3 regions of the Oceanobacillus sp. FSL W8-0428 genome follow, and region 2 is predicted to be linked to each of the others. Evidence: riboswitches for the same ligand, from Rfam matches in the RefSeq annotation. Region 2 holds a riboswitch; each other region holds the start of a gene.
The links. A riboswitch is a leader RNA that binds a small molecule or an ion and turns the genes downstream of it on or off. The one in region 2 is predicted to bind preQ1.
Positions count from the first base shown of each region.

Region 1: another riboswitch for preQ1. It lies ahead of MKY30_RS10745 (QueT transporter family protein); the one in region 2 lies ahead of queC (7-cyano-7-deazaguanine synthase QueC).
Region 3: another riboswitch for preQ1. It lies ahead of queF (preQ(1) synthase); the one in region 2 lies ahead of queC (7-cyano-7-deazaguanine synthase QueC).

Region 1 is NZ_JBBORB010000001.1:2,298,064-2,306,357, forward strand. Features, by position in the region: gene MKY30_RS10730 (TetR/AcrR family transcriptional regulator) at 69-668, shown strand; gene metA (homoserine O-acetyltransferase MetA) at 818-1,729, shown strand; gene MKY30_RS10740 (DUF3891 family protein) at 1,837-2,604, opposite strand; gene MKY30_RS10745 (QueT transporter family protein) at 2,753-3,235, opposite strand; PreQ1 riboswitch class I at 3,244-3,288, opposite strand; gene MKY30_RS10750 (VOC family protein) at 3,681-4,538, shown strand; gene MKY30_RS10755 (calcium/sodium antiporter) at 4,627-5,577, shown strand; gene MKY30_RS10760 (alpha/beta hydrolase) at 5,606-6,205, opposite strand; gene MKY30_RS10765 (MarR family winged helix-turn-helix transcriptional regulator) at 6,229-6,663, opposite strand; gene MKY30_RS10770 (ABC transporter permease) at 7,074-7,841, opposite strand; gene MKY30_RS10775 (ABC transporter ATP-binding protein) at 7,838-8,294, opposite strand, start outside.
Region 2 is NZ_JBBORB010000001.1:4,052,895-4,061,188, reverse strand. Features, by position in the region: gene MKY30_RS19460 (GbsR/MarR family transcriptional regulator) at 20-604, shown strand; gene MKY30_RS19455 (BKACE family enzyme) at 601-1,485, shown strand; gene MKY30_RS19450 (3-hydroxyacyl-CoA dehydrogenase NAD-binding domain-containing protein) at 1,496-2,464, shown strand; gene MKY30_RS19445 (thioesterase family protein) at 2,451-2,924, shown strand; PreQ1 riboswitch class I at 3,185-3,230, shown strand; gene queC (7-cyano-7-deazaguanine synthase QueC) at 3,313-3,987, shown strand; gene queD (6-carboxytetrahydropterin synthase QueD) at 3,987-4,454, shown strand; gene queE (7-carboxy-7-deazaguanine synthase QueE) at 4,447-5,175, shown strand; gene MKY30_RS19425 (DUF1835 domain-containing protein) at 6,127-6,951, shown strand; gene MKY30_RS19420 (sulfite exporter TauE/SafE family protein) at 7,046-7,786, opposite strand; gene MKY30_RS19415 (manganese catalase family protein) at 8,019-8,294, opposite strand, start outside.
Region 3 is NZ_JBBORB010000001.1:2,448,001-2,456,294, forward strand. Features, by position in the region: gene murB (UDP-N-acetylmuramate dehydrogenase) at 1-811, shown strand, start outside; PreQ1 riboswitch class I at 926-972, shown strand; gene queF (preQ(1) synthase) at 1,050-1,547, shown strand; gene MKY30_RS11490 (queuosine precursor transporter) at 1,595-2,230, shown strand; gene ehuA (ectoine/hydroxyectoine ABC transporter ATP-binding protein EhuA) at 2,352-3,122, opposite strand; gene ehuD (ectoine/hydroxyectoine ABC transporter permease subunit EhuD) at 3,122-3,835, opposite strand; gene MKY30_RS11505 (amino acid ABC transporter permease) at 3,835-4,494, opposite strand; gene ehuB (ectoine/hydroxyectoine ABC transporter substrate-binding protein EhuB) at 4,633-5,493, opposite strand; gene ytzI (YtzI protein) at 5,837-6,001, shown strand; gene MKY30_RS11520 (right-handed parallel beta-helix repeat-containing protein) at 6,039-7,376, shown strand; gene MKY30_RS11525 (hypothetical protein) at 7,446-7,901, shown strand; gene MKY30_RS11530 (hypothetical protein) at 8,171-8,294, shown strand, end outside.

The DNA.
Region 1 (8,294 bases), 1.8 Mb from region 2:
TAAAATGTATGTTTATCAACACTTCCATATGTATTTGTCTAATTACTAAATTTGGGGGTAATCTATCCATGTTAAATTCTGAAGATCGACGAATTAGCAAGTCAAAAAAAGCGATGCGAAATGCGCTTATTCAATTAATAGAGGAAAAGGAGTTTAATAAAATTACGGTAACAGATATCGTGGAACGTGCAGATTTGAATAGAGGAACTTTTTATAAGCATTATAAATCACAAACAGATATCTTATTAGAGTTAACAGAGGATATTATAGAAGATTTAATTCAATCCTATCGTATGCCTTATAAAGAGAAGCGTATATTCAATCTGGATAAACTTACCGCTTCCACGGTTAAAATTTTTGAACATGTGGAAAAATTTCAAGGCTTTTATGCATTAATGCTGCGGACAGATAAACTGACTTATTTTCAGACAAAGATTTTCAAGGTATTAAAGAACTTAACCATTCATGATTTAACGAAAATAAAAAAGGAAGCAAATCAGCCGAATCAGGCTTTGCAGGCTAGCTTCTTTGTGAATGCAATTATTGGTATGATATTTGAATGGGCGGAAAATAATTTTAGCTATAGTACGAATTACATGGCCGAGCAGCTGCTATTAATTTTAAAAAGTATGCGTCAGGTGCAGATTCTTCATCCAAGATTAGAATAAATATTTGCTTATTTTGCTGAAAAGAAGGGTTGAACTTTTTCAGCAAGCCTTTACAATAAGAAATAGACTAATAATTTGGGAGAAAAGCATATCTTTCAAAAAAGATCGTTTGAAATTAATAAAGCAGAAAAGTGGATGGAGGTCAGACAATGCCGATTAAAATTCCAAGAGAGCTGCCAGCAAAAGAGATTTTAGAAGAGGAAAATATCTTTGTGATGGATGAACAGCGCGCGGATTCACAGGAAATTCGTCCGCTGAGTATTCTTATCCTCAATTTGATGCCTGAAAAACAAAAGACTGAAACGCAATTGTTAAGATACCTTGGGAATACCCCATTACAAGTGCGTATTTCTTTTTTGCGAATGGCTTCACATGAATCAAAAACAACAAGTCAGAACCACCTGGATACATTTTATAAGACCTTTGAAGAGGTTCGGGATAAAACATTTGACGGTATGATTATTACAGGGTCCCCGGTAGAGCATCTTTCCTTTACAGATGTTGATTATTGGGAGGAACTGCAAGAAATTATGGAGTGGACGAATGATCATGTTACATCTACACTTCATATTTGCTGGGGAGCGCAGGCAGCTTTATATCATCATTATGGCATTGATAAGCATGCCCTCCCGCAAAAATGTTTTGGAGTTTTTGAACATGAGGTATTAGCACCGAAAGAACGTCTGGTAAGAGGATTTGATGAAATATTCTTAGCACCGCATTCGCGCTATACCACAGTATCTTTGGAAGAAATTGATAATCATCCTGACTTGCAACTATTAGCTGTGTCCGATGATGCAGGGGTGTTTTTACTTGCATCTAAGGATGGGAAGCATATTATGGCAACAGGTCATTTAGAATACACGGCGACAACGTTAAAAGAAGAATATGAAAGAGATCATGCCCGCGGTGTTGACACAGCATTACCAGAAAACTATTATCCAAATAATGATCCGGACAAACTTCCAAAGCATCGCTGGAAGAGTCATTGCAGCTTACTATTTTCCAATTGGTTGAATTATTATGTGTATCAGGAAACACCTTATGTTTGGGGAGAGTGAACTTACACTTAGGCTTGACTTTAAGGGGCCAGATGTGTCTGGTCCTTTTTGATTTGGCAGGAAATAAGGTCAGGAGCACTCCCGGCCTTATTTCCGTAAAAAAGTGATTAATTACGGGCATTTATCCAAATTGTTTCTGCTAAAATTGGAGCATGCTCATAAGCAGCAATTAATCCTTGCTGTTGAATTGCTGCTTTTTGAACACACTTGTATGTTAAAGTGACAGAGAAATCTGATGAAAACGGAAAAGGATCTATAGCAATGGCATCTCTGCCTGTCCAGCCAATGGAATAGTCAGATGGTAATTTAGAAGCACTGTTTGATAAGGATAACCCTTCTTTGAAAAAAGGATGCAGGTCTTTATCCTCTGCTCCGGCCTCGTTCATGCAAACAAACAGGGACAAGTTATCGGAAAACTGTAACAGTGTATAGTCAGCTTCAAAGCTTTGCTTATCAAAATCCTTCATGGTACTGATTAACCATTCCTGACGCTTTGCTTCCTGTTGAACAAATGCTTCCGCTTCAGGGAGAGAGGATTTTATCAGGAAACGTTTATAATGTTCACTGCAAAGTAAAGCAGCGTAGCTATCCTTCTCCTGAACCTGTTCAATACCCTGCGTGTATAATACGGTTTTTGGAATGGTTGGAAAATCAATAAATGAATAAGGCTGATTAGCCTGATCATTCCAAAAGGGCTGCTTGTCAAATGCTTTCCAGCCACAGTCGTGCTGATAAGCAGCATAAATAACAGAATCTTTGTAAGGAGCATGCTCCAAATAACTGGAGTCCAGATGTTTTAAAAATTCTCCTGATAAAAGAGCATGGTCTGGCTGTGCTATAAAAATAAAATGCTCGTCCTGATTTCTGATAATCATATTAATCCTTCCCTTCAAAATGATAATTTACAAAAAATGATATTTATAAAGAGGTGATCTGATTATACTCATTAGTATAGTTAAAAAGGGTTATCTGGATTTCAATTATTAAAAAGACGATGGATGATCCACCGTCTTATTCTCGATTCTATATTATTTTATCAAAATGTATCCGTTTATATAAAGTATAGAAAATCGGGATACCAATCAGCAATACAATTAATTCACTGGCTCCTGTTGTAAGCCATGTAAGCAGGAATGGTAAGTTTAAAGCAATCTTTAGCATAAAAGCGATAATAAACATATTAAAGCTGAAAATCAATGTATTCAGGAATAACAGTGTGAGTGTATTTTTAATATATTTCTTTAAGAAAATAATAATTCCTAACGATATAGCAGTATGTGCTGTCCCGAATAAGAGATCGAGCCCGCCTGCCATTGAAAATAAATTAGATGCAAATACACCAATTGTAATTCCGAAAAAGTAACGTTTATCAAAGATAATTAAATGGTTAAACATCTCTGATATTCGAAATTGAATCGCTCCGAATGCAACGGGAGAGACCAGCAAGGATAGAGCAACATATAGCGCTGCGATAATCCCGTTAACCACAAGTGTTTTTATATTCATATTTTGTTTTCCTCCTAGTTTTTTAGCGTGGGATGGTTACGAACCACGTCATGCAACGCTTATCATATCAGTATTTGAATTGGAAAACAATCGTTTTATACTATTTATAGTGTAAATAGTAGTCGTGTTTATTGTTTTTCTCGTCATTGGTCAAATCTCCACAATATGAATTGCTATTGCAGCAATTTCATCCAATTTTCATTTCAATAGAAGGATGATTTAACAACATGCAAGCAGGATAATGAAGAACATGTTCATAATGGAATAGGAAGGTATAGACGCTTATTCTCAGGTGCGAAAGTTGAGTTATTAATTTAAACAGAAGTTAAATAATCTGAACGAGAAAACATTTTTGACCGCTGGACTTCACTCATTTATAATTAGTTACATAAAGTAAGTTTATTATTTTTAGTGAAATATAAAACCGGAAAGGTGACTATTATAAATGGAAAAGAAATTTTTTGACGAACAGACAATATACGTATCAGATATAACTATACAGGTAACAGATTTACAACGTTCTATTCAATTTTATCAAGATTTTTTGGGCTTTAGAATAATGCGGAAAACAGATAATAAAGCAGTACTTTCGGCAGACAGCAAGAAGGCTTTAATTACTCTGGAGCAGCCTGAAGGAGTTGTGTCAAAACAAAGAAGAACAACAGGGCTCTATCATTTTGCTATTCTTCTGCCGGAACGAAAAGACCTGGCAGTATTTTTAAAATATCTTTTGCAGGAGGGGAGAAGATATACGCTGCAATTAGGTGCTTCTGATCACTTAGTCAGTGAAGCACTCTATTTCTCAGATCCGGATGGAAATGGGATTGAAGTAGCGAGAGACCGATTATCTGAAAGCTGGAGCTGGTCAGAAGAATCTGTACAAATGAGCACAGAACCGCTTGATGCAGATGGACTTCTCGAACTAGCAACAGAGGAGTGGAATGGCATGCCTGAAGAAACCCTTATTGGACATATTCATTTACATGTGAATGATTTGTCAAAAGCAAAGGAGTTCTATGTAGAAGGATTAGGCTTTCAAGAAGTAACCGTTTATCCTGGAGCTTCCTTTTTATCTGATAGCGGTTATCATCATCATATTGCAATAAATACGTGGAATGGAGAAGGGGCGCCGGTACCAGATCAAAATGAAGTCGGATTGAAGTTTTTTACAATAGTATATCCTGTTAAAGAAGAGGCAGACAAAGCAATGGAAAGACTGAAAGCTTTAGGCTATTCAGTTGATGAAGGAATGGTAAAGGACCCTGCAGGAAATCAAATTTTTATATTGGGTTCAGCAAAGTAAGAAATATCTACATGAAAATAGTGGATAGGAAAATACAATTACGGTAGAATAAAAAACACAAATGCAGGGAGAGATGGGGAGTAGACTCATGGAATATGTCTTATTAATTATCGGATTTTCATTGTTAGTGAAAGGAGCAGACTGGTTTGTGGATGGTTCCTCCAATATTGCACAGCTTTTGCGTGTTCCGCCGATTTTAATTGGATTAACGATTGTAGCCTTAGGGACAAGTGCGCCAGAAGCAACGGTGAGTATTATTGCGGCTGTCCAGGGAACAGCCGATGTAGCAGTAGGAAACGTAGTTGGAAGCAATATCTTTAATATTACACTGGTTGTTGGATTGGCAGCAGCTATTTACCCGCTTCAGGTTCAAAATGAAATGATTGTCAAACAGATTCCTTTTGCATTATTGGCGGCAGTAGCTTTGTTTGCACTAGGGAGTGATGTACTGCTTCAGGGATCGACAGAAAATATCCTCAGCAGAAGTGATGGAATCATTTTCTTTCTGTTTCTAGCGATTTTTATGTATTACATTATTGAGGTCGGTTTGAAAAGCAGAAAAGAAACCAAAGCCATTAAAGATTCAAATGTAAAGTGGGGAAAGAGTACCTTTATTACTCTGCTCGGATTGGCAGCAATTATTCTTGGGGGGCAATTTGTTGTGTCCAATGCTACGGAAATTGCTTTGTCATGGGGAATGAGTGAAGCTTTAGTTGGTTTGACTATTGTTGCAATAGGAACCTCATTACCTGAATTAGTTACCTCTATCTCAGCAGCACTAAAAAATGAAAGTGAAATTGCCTTAGGAAATGTTGTTGGCAGCGGGATTTTTAATATCTTATTTGTTCTTGGCGCAGCATCTCTGATTTCTCCTTTAGCCATCAATCCTGTGATCTTCACAGATATCTGGATAATGGTAGTATTGACGATACTTTTGTTAATTTTTTCGCGGACAAGCTTCCGAATTGGGAGAAGAGAAGGAATTATATTAGCCCTCATCTATGTATTGTATACAATCTATATTATTATAAGAAATTAAAAAGAAGGAGAACAAACTCTCCTTCTTTTTAATTCGCGTACCAGCTTGCTGCTGCTTTAACTTCATTCATTGTCAGTTGATGCCCGTTACTCTCCCAGTGAAGATCGACATCAGCCCCGCCGTTTGTCAACAATTGCTGTAATTCCTCTGCTTCTTCCGGAGGACACATCGGATCGTTATCACCAGCGGCAATAAATACTTTTGTTCCAGTTAAATCCGGAAGGTCAATCCCTTTTCTGGGAACCATCGGATGATGCAGGATTGCTTTTTGTAAGGAATCTTTATAATGGAATAAAAGACTCCCGGCAATATTAGCACCGTTCGAATAACCGATTGCCGTAATCTGTTTCCGGTCAAAACCAAGTTTTTGGCTGGCTTCATTTAAAAATTCATGTAATTCCTCTGTGCGTTTAATTAAATCTTCTTCATCAAAAACGCCTTCCTCCAGCCGGCGGAAAAAACGGGGCATGCCATTTTCTAATACATTCCCGCGGACACTTAGGACATTTGCATTCGGATCAATGATGCCTGCTAAAGGTAATAAATCACTTTCTATACCGCCGGTTCCATGGAGGAGAAGCAGTGTAGGACCATTGGGACCTGCTTTTTCTTCATAAATGTATTTCATTGATTTTCATCCTTTCTTGTCTGTTACTCTTTATTACTTGCTTTATGTCCAACCTTCTTTAAGACCTCGATAACGGTCTCTTTATCGCTCTCCGAAATTCCTTCGAATAGTTCTTCAATTACCAGCTGATGTTTTGGAAAAATATCATCCATGGTTTGCTTTCCTCTATCTGTGATTTCTAAATAGACTGCTCTTCTGTCGTCGGGACAATTTGTCCGGATGAGAAGCTCCTTTTTTTCAAGCTTATCAATCACGTATGTTATCGAGCCTGTGCTGATTAATACTGATTCAGAAATTTCACGGATAGTTTGTCTGCCTTTATGGTATAGTGCTTCTAAAATAGCAAAGTCTGATGCACGCATACCATGTTTTTTTATATCCTGTTTGGTAACTTCTTCTAAAGCTTTGGATGCTTTCATGGTAATCACAAAGGTTTTTAGTGATAAATTCTCAGACATTTTTTTGCCTCCTTTTATAAATTAATAATATAAGTGTATATATTTTTAATTAAGATATATTTAATTAAATAATAATGAATTATAACTTATATGTCAAATTGGCGGGAAGCAGTCAATGCTTGTAATAACTAAATTCAATGAATCGCTTCAATTGTTTTTATTAATTTCTCAGCATTTACTCTATGAAATAAATTATCCTTATAGGCAATAGAAAGTTTGTAGCTCCAAACATCAGACCTTCGTGAAAGTAATTATGTAGTAGACAAAGGAGTGCTGTATGCGATTGATTTTTTCGGATGTGGATTCAAAAAAGAATTCATTTTGATTATCCTTTTCAAAATGAATTCTTTTAAATTAGCCTAGAAGCAGGATTAGCTTGAAAGCCTGCAAAAATAGAGCTTCCTGTAAACCTATTCTTCTTCATCTGTCTTAATCTTAAGCATTTGCATCCGTTCATTAAAAAGTGTTGGATAGGATAAAAAGCCGAGCATAATACTGGTTACGGCTGCTGTTGTCAGTAACAGAAAGAGAATTAACAGCTGGAACTGGACGGCCTGAATTGGGTCTGCTCCAGCAATAATCTGTCCGCTCATCATTCCTGGCAATTGAACAAGACCGATTGTTTTTTGGCTTTCAATTGTCGGAATCAAGCTGGCTTTAATAGAATGAATTAGCGGCAGGTGGATGGCCTGTTTCGAGGTGCCGCCTAAAGAAAGCAGAAGCTCCGTTTCTTTTTTCTGCGTCTGAATCTCTGCTGTGAATCGATTGAGAAAAAGAATGGAGAGCACCATCGAATTACCGACAACCATTCCGCTGATTGGAATAATATACTGTGCGGTCGGCGGTGTGATTTGAAATCCTAATAAAATACTTTGCGTCAGTATCTCAATAAATATAAATGTAAGAATCAGCTTCCAAATAATTCCTTTAATAGAAGCTCCTTTTTTCTGTGCATTATGCGTTGCTGCTCCAATCATTAGAGCAACCATCAGGATAATAAAAAGATAACTGCCTGATTCAAATACAAAAGTCAGGACATAGCCGACAGCTATGAGTTGAATAATGGAACGAATAGTCGCGATAAATGTATCTTTTCCTAATCCAAGATTTAATGTTTTGGAAAGGATTAAGGGAATAAGTACAAAAATAAGCGATAAGCTCAAGTTTAGAAAGCTCATTGCCATCCTCCCTTCATAAATTTCTGTACACGGGGATTAGCTGGATTTTTCAATAAATCTGTACTTCCTGATTCAATAAGCTCTCCATTCATCATGACCCATGTATAATCTCCAATATGCAAGGCCTGTTCTAAATTATGCGTAATCCAGGCAATGGTCACTGCAAATTCTTGATTGATATGCTGGATCAAATGCTCAATGTCTGATGTAGATACACGGTCAAGGGATGAGGTAATTTCGTCAAGAAGTAATACCTTCGGACGATTGACAAGTGTACGTGCAATTGATACCTTTTGGAGCTGACCTCCGGATAAATCTGATACATCCCGGTTGAGAAAGGAAGCATCCATTCCTACTTGTGTTAATAAGTGCTCTGCCTCTTCCTTTTCTAATTCCTGATTTTGCAATGTTTTAGGCATAGCCAGATTTTTATAAACAGAGCCGCGCAGCATA
Region 2 (8,294 bases):
GGAAAAAGGGGGCTTGACGATGGCATCATTTTCAAACGATCAATTGCTTCAAGAAATTAAATCCTGCGAGGATCTTCTCACAGATCGAATTGCGGATAATATGGAAACTTTCGGCGTATCTTCAACAGTCGGCCGTTTGCTTGGCATTATTTATATGAACCGAGAGGCGATGACATTAGATTCATTGGCTGATGAAACAGGTATGAGTAAAACAAGAATGAGCCAAGTCATGAGACAGATGATTTCACTTAATATCGCTGAGAAAGAATACGTTAAAAGCAGCCGTAAGGATCATTACAATGTGGAACGGGACTATGCCCAGACGTTTATTTCCTTATTTACAAGTAACTGGTCAGAGGTTGTAAAACGTAATACTAGTTTAGAACGCCGTCTCAGAGAACAAATTCGTCATTTAGAAACTTTCTTGACGGAGGATTCTTCTAAAGATGTAAAGGTTCGAATGGAGAGATTACAGCAGGAATTGGATGAATGGAATGCTTATTATAATTGGATTGATAATCTTGTTGCATTTTTTGAAAGTGGCGAGATTTTTAACCATGTACCCATCGTCTCCTCAGAACAAGAAGGAGGAAGCGCAAAATGAAAAATAAACGAATCATCACTGCGGCACTGACTGGTGCAGGAGATACAACAAAAAAAAGCAGACATGTCCCGGTTACACCAAAAGAAATTGCGGAATCTGCTATTGAATCAGCAAAAGCAGGTGCTGCAATTGCACATATTCATGTTCGTGACCCAAAGACTGGTAAGCTCAGTCACGATGTAGAGCTTTTTAAAGAGACTGTAGAACGAATTCGTGAATCCGATACAGATGTGATTATTAATATTACTGCTGGCGGGGGCGGAGATTTTGTTCCTGACCTTCAAAATCCGACACAAGGAGGGCCAGGGACAGATATCCAGACCCCGAAGGAGCGGCATGAGCCTGTCGGTAAATTGCTTCCGGAGCTCACAACATTGGATTGCGGCAGCCTGAACTTTGGTAACCAGGTTTATTTAGGACCGGAAGACTGGCTTCGCGAGCATGCCGAGCTGATTAAAGAAAGTGGTGTAAAAGCCGAAATGGAAGTATTTGATACAGGTCATATCCGCCTTGCCAACCAACTAATTTCTGAAGGGCTGGTGGAAGGAACACCGATGTATCAGTTTTGTCTTGGGATTCCATGGGGCGCTGATGCTGATTCAGAAACAATCGAATATATGAAAAGACGTATTGTCGGGGGATCCCACTGGTCGGCGTTCGGTATTGGCCGCATGCAGCTGCCGATTGTTGCACAGGCTGCTTTGCTTGGCGGGAATGTCCGTGTTGGATTAGAAGACAATCTATATTTAGAAAAAGGTGTACTTGGTACAAATGAACAGCTGGTAGATCAAGCTGTCAATATTTTAAACAGTGTGAAACTTGAGCCGATGACAGCGGCAGAAGCGAGAGAGCATTTGAATCTGAAAACATTTAATTCTTAAGAGGTGAACTATGGCACAAAAAACAATGGCAGTTTTAGGAACTGGAGTTATCGGCAATGGCTGGATTGCCCGCTTTTTAGCAAGCGGTCATAAAGTCAATGCTTTTGATCCGGCTCCTGGCGCGAAAGAAAAAACAGAAAAAATGATAGATGAAATTTGGACAACATTAGAAGAATTTGGAATAAGTGATGAAGCAGCGAAGGAAAATCTCAGCTTTTATGACACCTTAGAAGAAGCTGTAAAAGAAGCTGATTTGATACAAGAAAACGTCCCAGAACAGGAAGCGTTGAAGAAAAAGGTATTGGTACAAGTCGATGCCGCAGCTAAACCAACAGCGATTATTGCATCCAGTACCTCCGGTTATATGCCTTCAGTACTGCAGGAGGACTGTGCTCACCATCCAGAACGCGTTATTGTTGCACATCCATTTAATCCAGTTTACTTAATACCGCTGGTAGAAATAGCTGGAGGCAAACAAACAGAAAGAAGTTACATGGAAAAAGCAGAAAAAATGTATGAAAGCATGAATATGAAGCCGCTTGTGATGAAAGGCGAAATTGATGGTCATATTGGTGACCGGCTTATGGAAGCAATTTGGCGTGAAGGTCTTCATATTGTCAACGATGGCGTTGCCACAACTGAAGAAGTGGATAAGGCGATTGTGTATGGACCTGGTCTGCGCTGGGCTTTGATGGGACCATTTTTGACACTTCATTTAGCTGGTGGTAAAGACGGTATGAAGCACATGCTTGAACAGTTTGGTCCTGCTTTGAAGCTTCCGTGGACTCGCTTGGTAGCCCCAGAATTGACCGAAGAATTAAGTGAAAAAGTTATTTCAGGAACTGCAGAGCAAAGCGGAGATGTACCAATTGAAGATCTGGAGCATCGTCGTGACCGCTTCTTGATTAAACTGATGGGGCTTTTAGAGGAAGAAGGTTTCTGGCCGGCAGAAAGGCTGCTTTCCTATGATAGAAAGTAAGCAAATATGGAAGGGCCGTGTATTGCCCGAATGGGTAGATTATAATGGCCATTTGAATGATGCATATTATGCTTTGATTTTCAGCCGCAGCCTGGATGCCTTGATGGATGAAATTGGACTCGATGAAGAAGGAAGAAAAGCAAACGCTTATACTATATTTACCCTGGAAGCGCATATTAAATATTTAAAAGAAGCACATGAAAATGAAGAACTGCATACAAATGTTACTGTTTTGAACAAGGATGAAAAGCGTATGCATCTTTGGTTTGAAATGAAAAATGAAGAAAATACGACTGTGGCAACCAGTGAACAGATGGTAATGGGAATGGACCAGATATCAGGGCGCCCTGCGCCGTTTCCAGATACAGTTGATGTGCGGATTAATCAATTTCCTAGATTGCCAAAAGAGAATTGGCCTACTGGAGCGAATACACTTATGGGTATTCGTGAGAAAAAATAACATATACTTTTGATTGAAACAAAAATATTTGTATTGTCATAGGTAATATATACTCCCTTTATTGTGAACAGAGAAATAATTAAAATTCTCTCAGATGATAAAGGGAGCATTTGCTATGCCCGAAAGAACAGATATCATTCGCTGTAAGACTGTATTAGCTGTTGAAAAATAATTCAACATTTGTAAAAATGGTAACATCATCAGGAAAAATATGTTATACTGCCATTTGTAATCAACATTAATAAAATCTACGAAACGAAGTAGAAGAGGTTCTAGCTAACACCCTCTATAAAAAACTAAGGATAACCATACCGAGCCTTAGGTATGGTTTTTTATATTTTCTGGGTGTATAGGATTCTCTTTTTCAGATTGGAAAGGGGATTTTTTTATGGGAAAAAATAATAAGCGCGCAGTAGTTGTATTTAGCGGTGGCCAGGATAGCACTACCTGCTTATTTTGGGCATTAGAAAAGTTCGAGCATGTGGAATTAGTGACCTTTGATTACAATCAACGTCATAGCCTGGAGATTGAAGTCGCCAGGGAAATTGCTGAAGAGCAAGGGTTGAGACATCATATCCTGGATATGTCATTACTGAATCAATTAGCTCCTAATGCTCTGACAAGGGCGGATATAGAAGTGGAAAATGCCGAAGAGGAAGGAAAATTACCAAATACATTTGTCCCGGGAAGAAATTTACTGTTTCTTTCATTTGCAGCAATTTTAGCTAAGCAAATCAATGCAAAGCATATTATTACCGGTGTATGTGAGACAGATTTTAGCGGATATCCGGATTGCCGTGATATCTTTACTAAGTCTTTAAATGTCACATTAAATTTGTCAATGGACGAAGATTTTGTTATTCACACTCCATTAATGTGGCTGGACAAAGCAGAAACATGGGAAATGGCGGACGGGCTGCAAGTCTTCGATTATATCAGAGAGAGAACACTAACCTGCTATAACGGAATAAGAGGGGCCGGGTGCGGAGAGTGTCCGGCATGCCAATTGCGCCAGCGAGGGTTAGATCAATATCTGGCAAGAAGGCAGGAGGTGAATCAATAATGTTCGGGTTTCGTATTGTTGAAGAACTGCAAAAACTGGATGAAGATATTCAAAGAGAGCATTTAGCCTACCATCAAAAACGAGTAATGGTAAGTAAAGAATTTACATTCGATGCGGCACACCATCTTCATTGTTATGAGGGAAAGTGTAAAAATCTTCACGGGCATACCTATAAAGTTATATTCGGTATCAGCGGTTTTGTTGATGAAATCGGCTTAGTTATTGATTTCTCCGATATAAAAAAGATTTGGAAGGACAAGATTGAAGTATTTTTAGATCATCGTTATTTAAATGAAACATTACCAAAAATGAATACAACTGCAGAAAATATGGTCGTCTGGATTTTTGAACAAATGGAAGAAGCAATCCGTGACCTGCCTAACGATTGTAAAGTAGAACTTGTCCGGCTGTTTGAAACGCCGACGAGTTATGCTGAGGCCAGACGGGAGTGGATTTATCATGCGTAAAATACCTGTTTTAGAGATATTCGGACCTACGATCCAAGGGGAAGGAATGGTAGTGGGACGTAAAACGATGTTTGTAAGGACAGCTGGATGTGATTATCGATGTGCATGGTGCGATTCCTCATTTACATGGGATGGAAGCGCCAAAGAAGATATTGTTCAGATGACGAGTGAAGAGATTTGGCAGCGGCTGAAAGAAATAGGCGGCAATCAATTTGATCATGTGACGATTTCAGGCGGGAATCCAGCTTTGTTATCTGCTATTGATAACCTGATCGATTTGCTACAGAAAAATAATATCGAGGTCGCCCTGGAAACACAGGGGAGTAGTTATCAGGATTGGTTTATAAAAATTGATGATCTGACCATTTCTCCAAAACCGCCAAGCTCTAATATGAAAACAAACTGGGAGAAGCTTGATGATATCATCCATCAACTTAAAGCAAATGAACGATTAAAACATACCAGCTTAAAGGTTGTAATTTTTGATAAAGAAGATCTTCATTATGCTGAAAAAGTACATCAGCGCTATCCGGAGCTTGCTTTTTTCATGCAGGTAGGAAATGATGATTTAGAGGAAGCAGAGCCGCAGCAATTATCCCGGCATTTATTAAATAAGTATGAATGGCTAATTAATGAAGTAGTGGCATCTACAGTGTTGAATCGGGTTCGTGTTCTGCCGCAGGTGCATGCGTTAGTTTGGGGAAATAAACGTGGGGTGTAGTAAAAAAAGGGAATTTCACGGATAATAATATAATTTGTTACGGTAAAGCACCTTTATTGTTATGAGAGAAAGTATAAAAATCTTTACGGGCATATTTATAAAATCATGTTCATTATCATAAGTTAAATTTCTGTAGAGAATCTGTTATTTTTACTTTTAACAAAATAGAAAGTTGATCCAGGTCAATGGTAAGACTCTGATAATACTTGAGAAGTCAGTCTGACTTCTCAAGTATTCATTTTTAAAAACTCCTATAGGCAGAGAGAAATTAGAAACTTCTACATGAGTAACATAACTATTCCATTTCCAGTCCAAGTCCCTCTAAGTGTTTAATATAATTTTCCGTTTTTAAATCGTCTACCTAAGAAACGGCTGCGTCAATTTCAATGATGTCTTGCATATTGGCTTCTGATAAAACTAAAGATGCTTCAGTAATAAAATAATCGTCCTCATGAATACTCCCGCCACTTCATTTCTATTGAAATTGGAAGTGGGGGTTTCTGGGGTGTCGACTTTCAAGATGACGATTAACCTCCAGTGGAGTGGACACATCGGTGTGCTGAAAACACCCAACCCCGCTATCCCATTGGTCTTTGCCTCCTAAGACTACTTTTATCTTACAACCAAAGTTACCGGGTTTCGTAAAGCCCCGATATTGGAAAAGCTGTGATGAGACGCATCTTTGAAAACTTTTCGCATAATATTTGCAGCGCCATTTACATCTGCATGGATGAAGTATTAAAACCTCCCACCTAAAATCCGATGAAATTTTTGAGGAAGGAGTCCGCTTGGCTGAAATGATAGAAATAAAGAAAGAAAAGCTGTTATTATGTAAAATGTGTTATTAAGGTTGCTTATACTATGAATTTTTATTCAATAGGGAAGATGTAGTTGCTTATCCATCAAGCATGGTGCATTGTGATAAAATGATCTTAGCGGAGGATTGATTATATGAAACACTTTATATTTGGAAGTGCAGCAGCCGGCATTTTAAAGCACGCATTCCGTAAGAAAAATCATCAAATTATCAGCTTTCCAATTGATTTTTCAGTAGGGCCAATTACTAATATTCATCAGCCTTGTGGCATCAAGGATCATTTTGCCTGGAAAGCTTCTTGTTTTCAGGAGGTGCAGAACTTTCATGCAGATCAATCTGATTATCAAGAAGCGCTGGAGCAATTAGGAGAAATAAAAGATGGCGATAAACTGACCATTTGGACCTGTGAAAATACCTCGGAGCAAATTGGCCTTCGAATCAGCTGCTATTTATTAAATGGTAAAGATGTGGAGCTGAGGGTAGTAAATACCGCTGACGCAATGCAGGAATATATGAGGGGTAAAGAAATAGAAGTTGCTATTCTTTCCACGGGTGATTGTAATGCGAAACAGCTAATCCATTTTTATAATCATTCATATTCATACATAACAAAAGAAATGCGGCAAACTTTCGAGCAGGAGGGAGAAGAATTGCTTCAGCGTGGCAGTTTGGTACGTTCCTGGAAGCAAGGGGAAATCATAGATGAATTAGAAACAAGAGATGATACCTTGATTATAGAATATATAAAAAGTGTGGAACAAGAAGGAGAGGAAGCGACCTTTATCAATGCAGCAAGAGTAGTTGGAGGCGTATTAACGAAGTCTGATCAATTCTTTTCAGATTTATGGATTGAGTACCGGATCCGTTCGCTTATCCAGGCTGGTTATCTGATATATGAAGGAAGTCTGCAAGCCATGTGGATGTACAGGGTAAAAACAAACGGCTTGAAATCAGTTTAGAATTACATAGCTATGCCCCTGTCAAAAGACGACGTATACCACTGCCTTTTGATAGGGGAATGGTATATCCTTTTTATTTTTCTGTATTGGCAGACTAAAGCAATAAAATAATCCCGCCGAGCATTGGTACAGCAACCATGGCGATTTTTAATACCATCGGATGTAACCGAGTTGTAAATTTAGCGCCGATATAAGAACCAACAATCGTTCCTGCAACGACCTCTGCAAATAATTTTAGATCGAGAAATCCTACAGTATAATAACCGATACCGCCAACTAATGCGATTGGTATAATAACGAGCATCGTTGTACCTGCGGATAGTTGAAGCGATAAACCGAAGAAAACAAGCAAACCGATTTGAATAAATGGGGTAGACCCGATACCGAAGACACCAGATAATAAACCAGTCACAATCCCAATACCGCCAGCCGTCATCCAAAATCTGCTTCTTGAAGAGCGATTTTTCTCTGCAAATGCTTGCGTAGCAAAACTGCCGAAGCCGACTGTGACACGAATCCAAAGCAAAATTGCGGATAAAAAAAGCATTCCGGCTGTAAACCATTTTAAATCACTTTCAGGAATGAAAACTGCCAGCCTTGATCCAAAAAAGGCACCAATTCCGCCAAACAATCCCGTTGCCAGTCCTATTTTTAACATCGTATTTCTTTCTCTCAGATGGCTGATTGTGCCGGATAACGATGTGAAAACCATTGCTGCCAGGGATGTCCCGAGTGCTGTATGTATCGGAACATCAAAGACTTCACTCAGCATGGCAATAATAAAACCGGCGCCCCCAGCCCCGATAAACCCAAGTAGCATTCCGATAACAAGCATCGTTAATAAAACAATCAAAATTAAAATCCCTTTCTTTTCTAAAACTACATGAAGTATTATAGCATATTAGCGGAAAAATATTGGGCGGCAGGTCTTGTGAAGAGTTCGTATCAGACAGCATATTGATTGAGTGATGAGTTTATGCAGTTAATATAACTTGTGAAGAATATAAAAAAAGAAAAACACCGATAAAGGCATTTTTCTTTTTGTGAATGTAATAAGTAACTGACCATTAATTATTTAAATCATGTATGCCCGGCGCATGTTCATTTGGCATATCTGGCATAGTAGGTACTGGATATCCCTTAGGCGGCTCTGTAACATGTAATTCGCCGCCATTTCTGCTTGGGGTCGTTCCCTGGAATATTTCTCCTATTTGTGTATCATCCAGTCTAAAATTAAATTGAGCATTATGGAAGCCCATTTCAACATATTTACGGCATTCCGGGTACTTATTTAAATCATAATTTGGAACTGGGAATATCTTGCCCCAATCTACTCCTAATGT
Region 3 (8,294 bases), 1.6 Mb from region 2:
AGATTTTTATATCACGCCATCGTCTTATGAAGAAGTACAGGCAATTATCCGCTTTGCCAACCAGGAAAATGTACCATTTACAATGCTTGGAAATGGTTCTAATTTAATCGTGAAGGATGGCGGAATCCGGGGAATTGTTATGAACCTTCAACAGCTGGCGTCCATTTGGCGAGAAGGGGATAAGGTCATCTCTCAAAGTGGTGCAAGAATTATTGATGCTTCCCGTTTTGCTTTGAAGGAAGAACTTACGGGGCTGGAGTTTGCATGCGGGATTCCGGGTTCTGTCGGGGGAGCTCTGTATATGAATGCAGGCGCATACGGCGGAGAAATTAAAGATGCGCTGGAAAGCACAGTAGTTGTAACGAAAGATGGAGAGCTGCTGTCATTAACTGCGGATCAGCTGGATCTCAGCTATCGCACAAGTAATATCCCGGACAACGGCTATATTGTTTTAGAAGCAACCTTTGCTCTAAAATCCGGAAGCAAGGAAGAAATTAAAGAAGTAATGGATGATCTTACATATAAGAGAGAATCCAAGCAGCCATTGGAATATCCATCTTGCGGCAGTGTATTTAAGAGGCCGCCCGGTTTTTTTGCCGGCAAGCTGATTCAAGACAGTAATCTTCAAGGACAGCAAATTGGTGGAGCGGAAGTTTCTACAAAACATGCTGGTTTTATTGTCAATAAAAATAATGCAACAGCGTCAGAATATATTTCATTAATTCAATTTGTCCAGGCGACAGTGAAAGAGAAATTTGATGTACAGTTAGAACGTGAAGTGCGCATTATTGGCGAGGATATGGAGAAATAAAATTGTAGAGCAGGCTCCGGGCATGAAAGGTAAGATACGGAACTTTGTAATATAAAAGAAAGATTGACATTCAGAGTCTACATTCTTATAATATGAAGTGTTAATTTTAACCAATAGGCAGAGGTTCTTAGCGTTAACCCTCTATAAAAAACTAAGGACAACTTGTAATTATCAAGCTGTGTTCCTTGGGAGCATGGCTTTTTTGTTTATCTTAAAATATCAAAAGGAGGTGAGCAGCATGGCAGGAAGAAGTGAAAAGGATCTGCAAGGAATTGAATTGCTGGGAAATAAAGAAACGAAATATGCGTTTGATTATACACCAGAGATTTTAGAGGTGTTTGATAATCAGCATCCGAACCGGGATTATTTTGTGAAATTAAACTGTCCGGAATTTACAACACTTTGTCCAATGACAAATCAGCCTGATTTTGGAACAATTTATATCAGCTATATTCCAGATATTAAAATGGTAGAGAGTAAATCTTTAAAATTATATTTATTCAGTTTCCGAAACCATGGTGATTTCCATGAGGACTGTGTCAATATCATTATGAATGATTTAATTGAACTGATGGATCCCCGTTATATTGAAGTGAGAGGAAAATTTACGCCACGCGGAGGAATCTCCATTGATCCATATTGTAATTATGGAAAAACGGGAACGAAATTTGAAAAGATGGCAGAAGACCGGTTAATGCAGCATGATATGTATCCGGAAACTGTAGATAATCGATAGAGGGAAACGTTAGGTCCTTGAACCTTTGGAGAGAAGGGAACAGGATAATGTATATTTACTTAAATGCTGTCTTTGTTGGGCTGTTATTGTTGTCCAATGTTTTGTCGGTCAAATTATTTCAAATGGGAAGCTTTGTGTTGCCGGCTGCAGCGATTGTTTATGTGATTACGTATTTAATGATGGATGTTATTGGCGAGGTTTATGGAAAAAAGGCTGCGAGAAAAACGATTCAAGCCGGATTTTTCACACAGATTATTGCTATGATATTTATTTATATTGCGATTCAGCTTCCACCGGCAGCGGATTTTCAATCACAGGCTGCTTTTGAAGAAATTTTTAATGGGAGTTTCCGCGTGATTTTAGCCAGTCTGGTTTCTTATTTTGTCAGCCAGAACTTAGGTGTTACAATTTTTCATAGATTAAAGCATCGTCATGGCAGGAAAAAGCTATGGCTGCGTAATAGTTTATCAACGATGACCAGCCAGCTCATTGATACGATATTATTTATTATAATTGCTTTTTGGGGGATTGTCCCGACAACAGTTTTACTTGGAATGATTGTATCACAATATATATGGAAGTTTATTGTTGCAGTGATGGACACACCATTTGCGTATCTGCTGGTCCGCTTAGCTAGAAAGCATGAGGAGAAAAACCAGGCGGAGTTATTGGAGGCTTCTTAAACAGGAGAATCTGATAGATTAATTCTTGTATTGATTATAAATACATTGAAAAGACCAGCCAGAGCAAAAAATATCTGGCTGGTCTTTTATAAGCAATGTTCAGCAGTATAATTCTCTTCATTTATCCTCTAAAACGCTGCAGGAACGATTGTACGCGGGGATTCTCGGAATGCTCAATAACTTCACTTGCAGTTCCCTGCTCCGCGATAACCCCTTCATCTAAGAAGAGTACTTTATCTGCTATATCCAGGGCAAAGTCCATTTCATGTGTGACAAGAATCATTGCCATATCATCGTTTTCTGCAATATCACGAATGACATTTAAAACTTCCCCCACAAGCTCAGGGTCAAGTGCTGAGGTAACCTCATCAAACAGCATAATTTTTGGGCGCATAACAAGCGCACGGGCCATAGCTACACGCTGCTTCTGTCCTCCTGAGAGCTGGCTGGGATAGTTATCCAGCTTATCTCCAAGTCCTACACGTTCAAGCATTTCTATGGAACGTTTTTTCACATCACTTTTTTCTTCATTTTTCACATGAACAGGCGCTGTCATACAATTTTCTAAAATAGTCATATGTGGAAACAGATTGAAATGCTGAAATACCATTCCAATATCTCCGCGAATAGAGCGTAAATGATTTTCATTTGCGTGAATCCATTTCCCGTTCTTCTCCATTTTCCACAGATTACGGCCATCCACGATAATATCGCCCGCTGTTGGCTGCTCCAATGTCATCAGCAGACGGATAATGGTTGTTTTTCCAGAACCGCTTGGGCCAATGACAGCTACTTTTTCAGCCGGGTATATATCTAAATCAATTCCTTTCAGCACTTCTACATCGCCGAAGGATTTATGAACATCTTTATAGGTAACGATTGGTTCAGCCATTATTGCATTGCTCCTTTGTCTTTCATGATTTGATTTTTATCGAATCTTTTGTTGAAACGATTCTCTAACTTCTTAATCAGCACTGCAGAAGGGTAGCTTAGTACTAAGAAAATGATTCCTACAATGGTTAACGGTTCAAGGTAGGACCAGTTTTCCGCACCATATGATCTGGCAAGCAGCATAATACCTGCTACCCCGATGGTAGATGCCAGAGGAACCTCTTTAAACATAATAATAAAGTAATTTCCAAGCATTGGAATGGTCGGCGGGATTGCTTGCGGAAGAATAATCCTTCGCCATTTATCCCATGTAGAAATATTCAGTGCAGTAGAAGCCTCCCATTGTCCCTTATCCACATTTTCAATTCCAGAGCGATAAATTTCACCAATATACGTACTAAAGTGTATACCAAGTCCCAACACGGCACAAGCGAATGGGTGAAGTGATATTCCAATATAAGGTATCACCGGTAAGGCGTAATAGATAAAAAATAATTGAACAAGTGGAGGCGTAGAGCGTATAAATTCCATGGTCCAAGTGACAATGAAATGAATAAAACGATTTGGGACGCGGCGTAAGAATGTCCACAAAAAACCAAAAATTAAGGCAAAAAGGTAGCTGGCAAACGTCAGTCCAATCGTAATCCCAAGCCCTTGTAATACCACTGGTAACGCATCGAAAAATGTATCCCAGCTCCAATAATTCAGGTTCATCAGCTAGCTACCCCCTTTTTAGCAATTTTTTCAGCCTTCCTGGTAAGGAAAATTAACGGAAGGGCTAATATGAAATAGAATATAAGTGCAGTTAGATAAATCAATGGTGATAAAGATAAGCTGGTGCTTCGCATTACATCTCCATAATATAAAATATCCGTTAATCCAATTAAAGAGACAAGAGAGGTCCCTTTTAAAATTTGAATGGTATAGTTACCGAATTCAGGAAGCATCATACGTACTGCCTGTGGGAAAATAATAAGGCGCATCCTTTGAAAAGAAGACATATTTAACGCAGTTGCAGCTTCATACTGTCCTTGAGATACAGATAAAATGGAGCTGCGGACGACTTCTGAAAGATATGCGCCATAGTTTAGGCCAATTGCAATGACACCAATCCACCAATTTGAACCCAGATTAATCCCAAATAGCATCGGAACTGCATAATACAGCCAGAATAGCTGAACAATCAACGATGTCCCCCGAAATACCTCTACATAAAATCCAGTCAATTTTCGTAATATAAAATTATTGGAAAGTCGGCATAGTCCTGCTATAAATGACATAGCATATGCAAACAGTGCAGAAGCAAATAAAATAGATACAGTTATTTGAATACCACGCCATAATTGCGGGGCAACCTCTAATATTGCACTAATGGTAAATACCTCCTTAATAATTATTGTGTGTGCATTTTTACTGGGATTTTATTACTCGCCAAAACAAAGATAGGGCGCTCCTTAGTGAAGGAACCGCCCTATGGAGTCTGAAAATATCTGTTTCATCTACTTTCAAGATTAATATTCACCCTGACATACTTGCTCCGTTGTTACAGAGCCGGCTTCAACAAAATTGCTTTCTGGATGAAATCCGTTTTGTTCCAATAATTCAGCAACAGTACCGTCTTCTTTTAACTCTTCTAATTTTTCGTTATATGCATCACGAAGCTCTTCATTTTCCAGGCTGAATGCAGCTGCACCATAGCTTGGTACACCGTCTATTTCTGGCTGTTCAAAACTTTCAACAATTTCTAAATCCTCTGTGTCAGCAGATTCAAAAGCCATTCGAACGGTCATTTCCGTACCAGTTGTTGCATCAGCACGTCCTGCTTGTATAGCAGAGAAGGTTGCAGGAATATCAGATGCAGTGATGATTTGGTCATCGGCAACTCCTTCTGATTTTAAAAATTCAATTTCTGTAGCTCCTTCCATAACAACTACTGTTATATCCGGATTATCTGCAATATCTTTGTAGCTTTCAATAGATAATGGATTACCTGCTTCTACAACAAGCCCTTCGCCATATACCATTTCCGGCTCACCGAAAAGTGCATTTTCACAGCGGTCCGGTTGGATAGCCATACCAGCAGTAACAACATCAAACTGTCCTGCCTGTACTCCTGGAATCAGCTCACTGAAGTCAGATAATTTACCTTCTACATTATCAACACCAAGCTCAGCAAAAACTGCTGTGGCAATATCGACGGCCGCTCCTTTTAATTCACCATCTTCTTCATAAGCATAAGGTGATTCATTTGCAAAACCGACTTCGACCGTACCAGAATCCTGAATGCTTTCTAAACTATTATCTGAACCGCCGCAAGCAGCCAGCAGCAATAGAAATAAAGCAAGACCAATAAGTATTATTTTGTTTCTCAACTAAATGCTCCCCCTTAAAAAATAATAGATAATAAAAAATGTTGATTAACATTGTCGCTATTCTCTAAAAAAAGAATATTACATGAAATCAACATGAGTTAACAAATATGTTACAGAGAAAGAAAAATATTCTCAAACTGTATATTTCAGCAAAAATATGCTTTATATGCTGTTTAATGGAATGATTGGGAAATAACTTAAAAATACCAATATATCCGGTAGTATAGTTGCTTATTCTCTATATAACTCAGGAACAACATTTTTGAGGAAGGATAGAAATTTATTGAAAAGGTATGTATAGTTTAATAGGATAGAAGATAAGAAGGGATAATGGAGGTATATCATGGGTTCTTATATCGCAGTAATTGCTGTTTCAGTCATTGTGGTTGCAATGGTTATTATTTTATCTTTAGTTACTTTATCAAAAGGATACGGCTATAAGCATAAAATAGATCCGCTTCCTGATGAAGAGGAGGAAAAGGATAACGACAGGGATAATGAGAATTAGAAAGAAGAAAAGAAATAAATTTGTTTAGGAGAAAATCATGAAGAAAATCGGATTATTTATAGTATTAGGATGTGCTGCTGGTGTGTTATTTGCTTTCTGCACGCATCTTCCTGCCAATCAGGTAATTTATGTAGCAATGGATGGAGACGATCAAAATGAAGGCACACTGGAAAACCCATTTCGAACAATTGCTAAAGCAAGTTCTGAAGCAGAGGCAGGAACAACAGTAGTTATTCGTGAAGGAACGTACGAGGAGCCGCTGATTGTTCAGCACACCGGTACGAAGCAGAAGCCAATCACTTTTCAGTCGTATGAAGAGGAAGAAGTTACCCTTGATGGCGGCAATATGGATTCTGCAGATGGAGACCGAGCGCTTGTTGTTCTGGAGGATAAGAATTATATAAACATAGAAGGATTAACGATAGAAAATGTAACGACGGATTTGATGGATGAAACAGTAATGGGTATTTTTATTACTGGCTCCAGCAGTCATATTACAGTGGAGGACAATACTGTTAAAGGAATAAAAACCTTGCATGAGGAAGGGAACGGTCATGGAATTGCCGTATATGGAACAGGTTCCATGAAGGATATAAATATCGTACATAACCTTGTTGAGGATTTAAAGCTGGGTGCCAGTGAATCGATTGTATTAAATGGCGATATTGATGGATTTACAGTAGAAGAAAATATGGTACGGTTCAGTGATAATATCGGAATTGATCTGATAGGATACGAAGGAATTGCCGATAATCCTGACGCTGATTATGCCCGGAATGGTAAGGTGCAAAATAATACGGTGCACCATATATCCTCCTTTGCTAATCCGGCGTATGGCGAGGAGTATAATGCAGCGGCTATTTATGTAGATGGAGGGAAAGATATTCTTATTGATAAGAATGAGTTGTATGAGAATGATATTGGAATTGAAGCTACATCAGAACATGCCGGGAAATATGCTGAGGATATTCAAATAACAGATAACCTGGTTTCACATAATTATTATACCGGAATATCTATCGGCGGATATGATGAAGAAAGAGGCGGTACCCGTGATACGTTGATTTCGGGAAATACTCTCTTTCGAAATGACACAAAAGAGTTAGATGGCGGACAGCTTCTGCTGCAGTATAATGTGTATGATAATGAGATAAAAGAAAATAAATTTACTGCCAGTGCATCACGCATTTTTATTGCCAATTTCTTTCAAGAAAATAAAAACAACCTTCTGACTGAGAATATCTATTATAAAGAACATGAACAAGAGGGAATCTGGATTTGGAAGGATGAGTGGTATACTTCTTTTTCTGTGTTTATTGAGGCTTCCGGAAGTGATGAAACTTCGCAATATATTTATGAGGATGAAGAAGAATAGAGTAAGGAAATTTCAAAAAGAATTACTGTTTTTAATGGATGTAATTGAGATTCAGTAAAGGACGTTGTTATGTTAAAAAATATTTTTTCAAAAAGTAAGCTATTGGCAGCATGTATTACTTCTTTCAATATGGGATTTGTATTTACTATGATAACTGAATCTGCAAGCAAGGAATTTAATACAGCATTCTTTACAGTTGCTTCGGAAGTTTTATTATTTTCTTTTTGGTTTTCTCTCTGGTATATAGCTCCAATTGTTTTTCTTGCAGGGATTCCAGCTTCTGCCGGAATTGATAAAATAACATCCGGGATTATGAATACAGAAGCTGGGAATACTTTGAGAGCCGTCCTGCATGTTTTAGCGGGAATAGTAATTGCTTTATTGGCATATTTCGTATTAGGTGGAGGTTTCCCTGATTTTAATAACAGAGAAATGATAATTAATTTTATATTCTTGTCTGTTTATCCGAGTGTCTTTTTTTGGCTGATAGACACATTGGCAAATAAAAAGAATACGAAAGCATAAAGGATAAACGTTGTTGGATGGAATGTTAATCTATTACGTTCAAGAAATGAAAAGCGAGATCATCAAATGATGGTCTTTTTTCTTTGTAATTAATTTTAGAGTACTTATGGTTGGCGGATATTGAACAAGTATAATAATTAAAACTAGGGTTCTAAACGATTTTTTAAGAAATATTACAATTCGGGTATCATTTTCTTATAATCTAAAAGAGAAGTTTTAGCTCGGCTAAAAAGGGAAAAAGCTTTATAAGAAAGGGGAGGTTTCCAATAATGGTACGAAATAAATATTTTGTAACAGTTGATACGGAAGAAATTAGCGAGGTTTCGCTGCCTGACAACGGTATTGAGTATGAGATATATGCAACACCAGAAGAGGTAAAAGAAATCGAAGTTC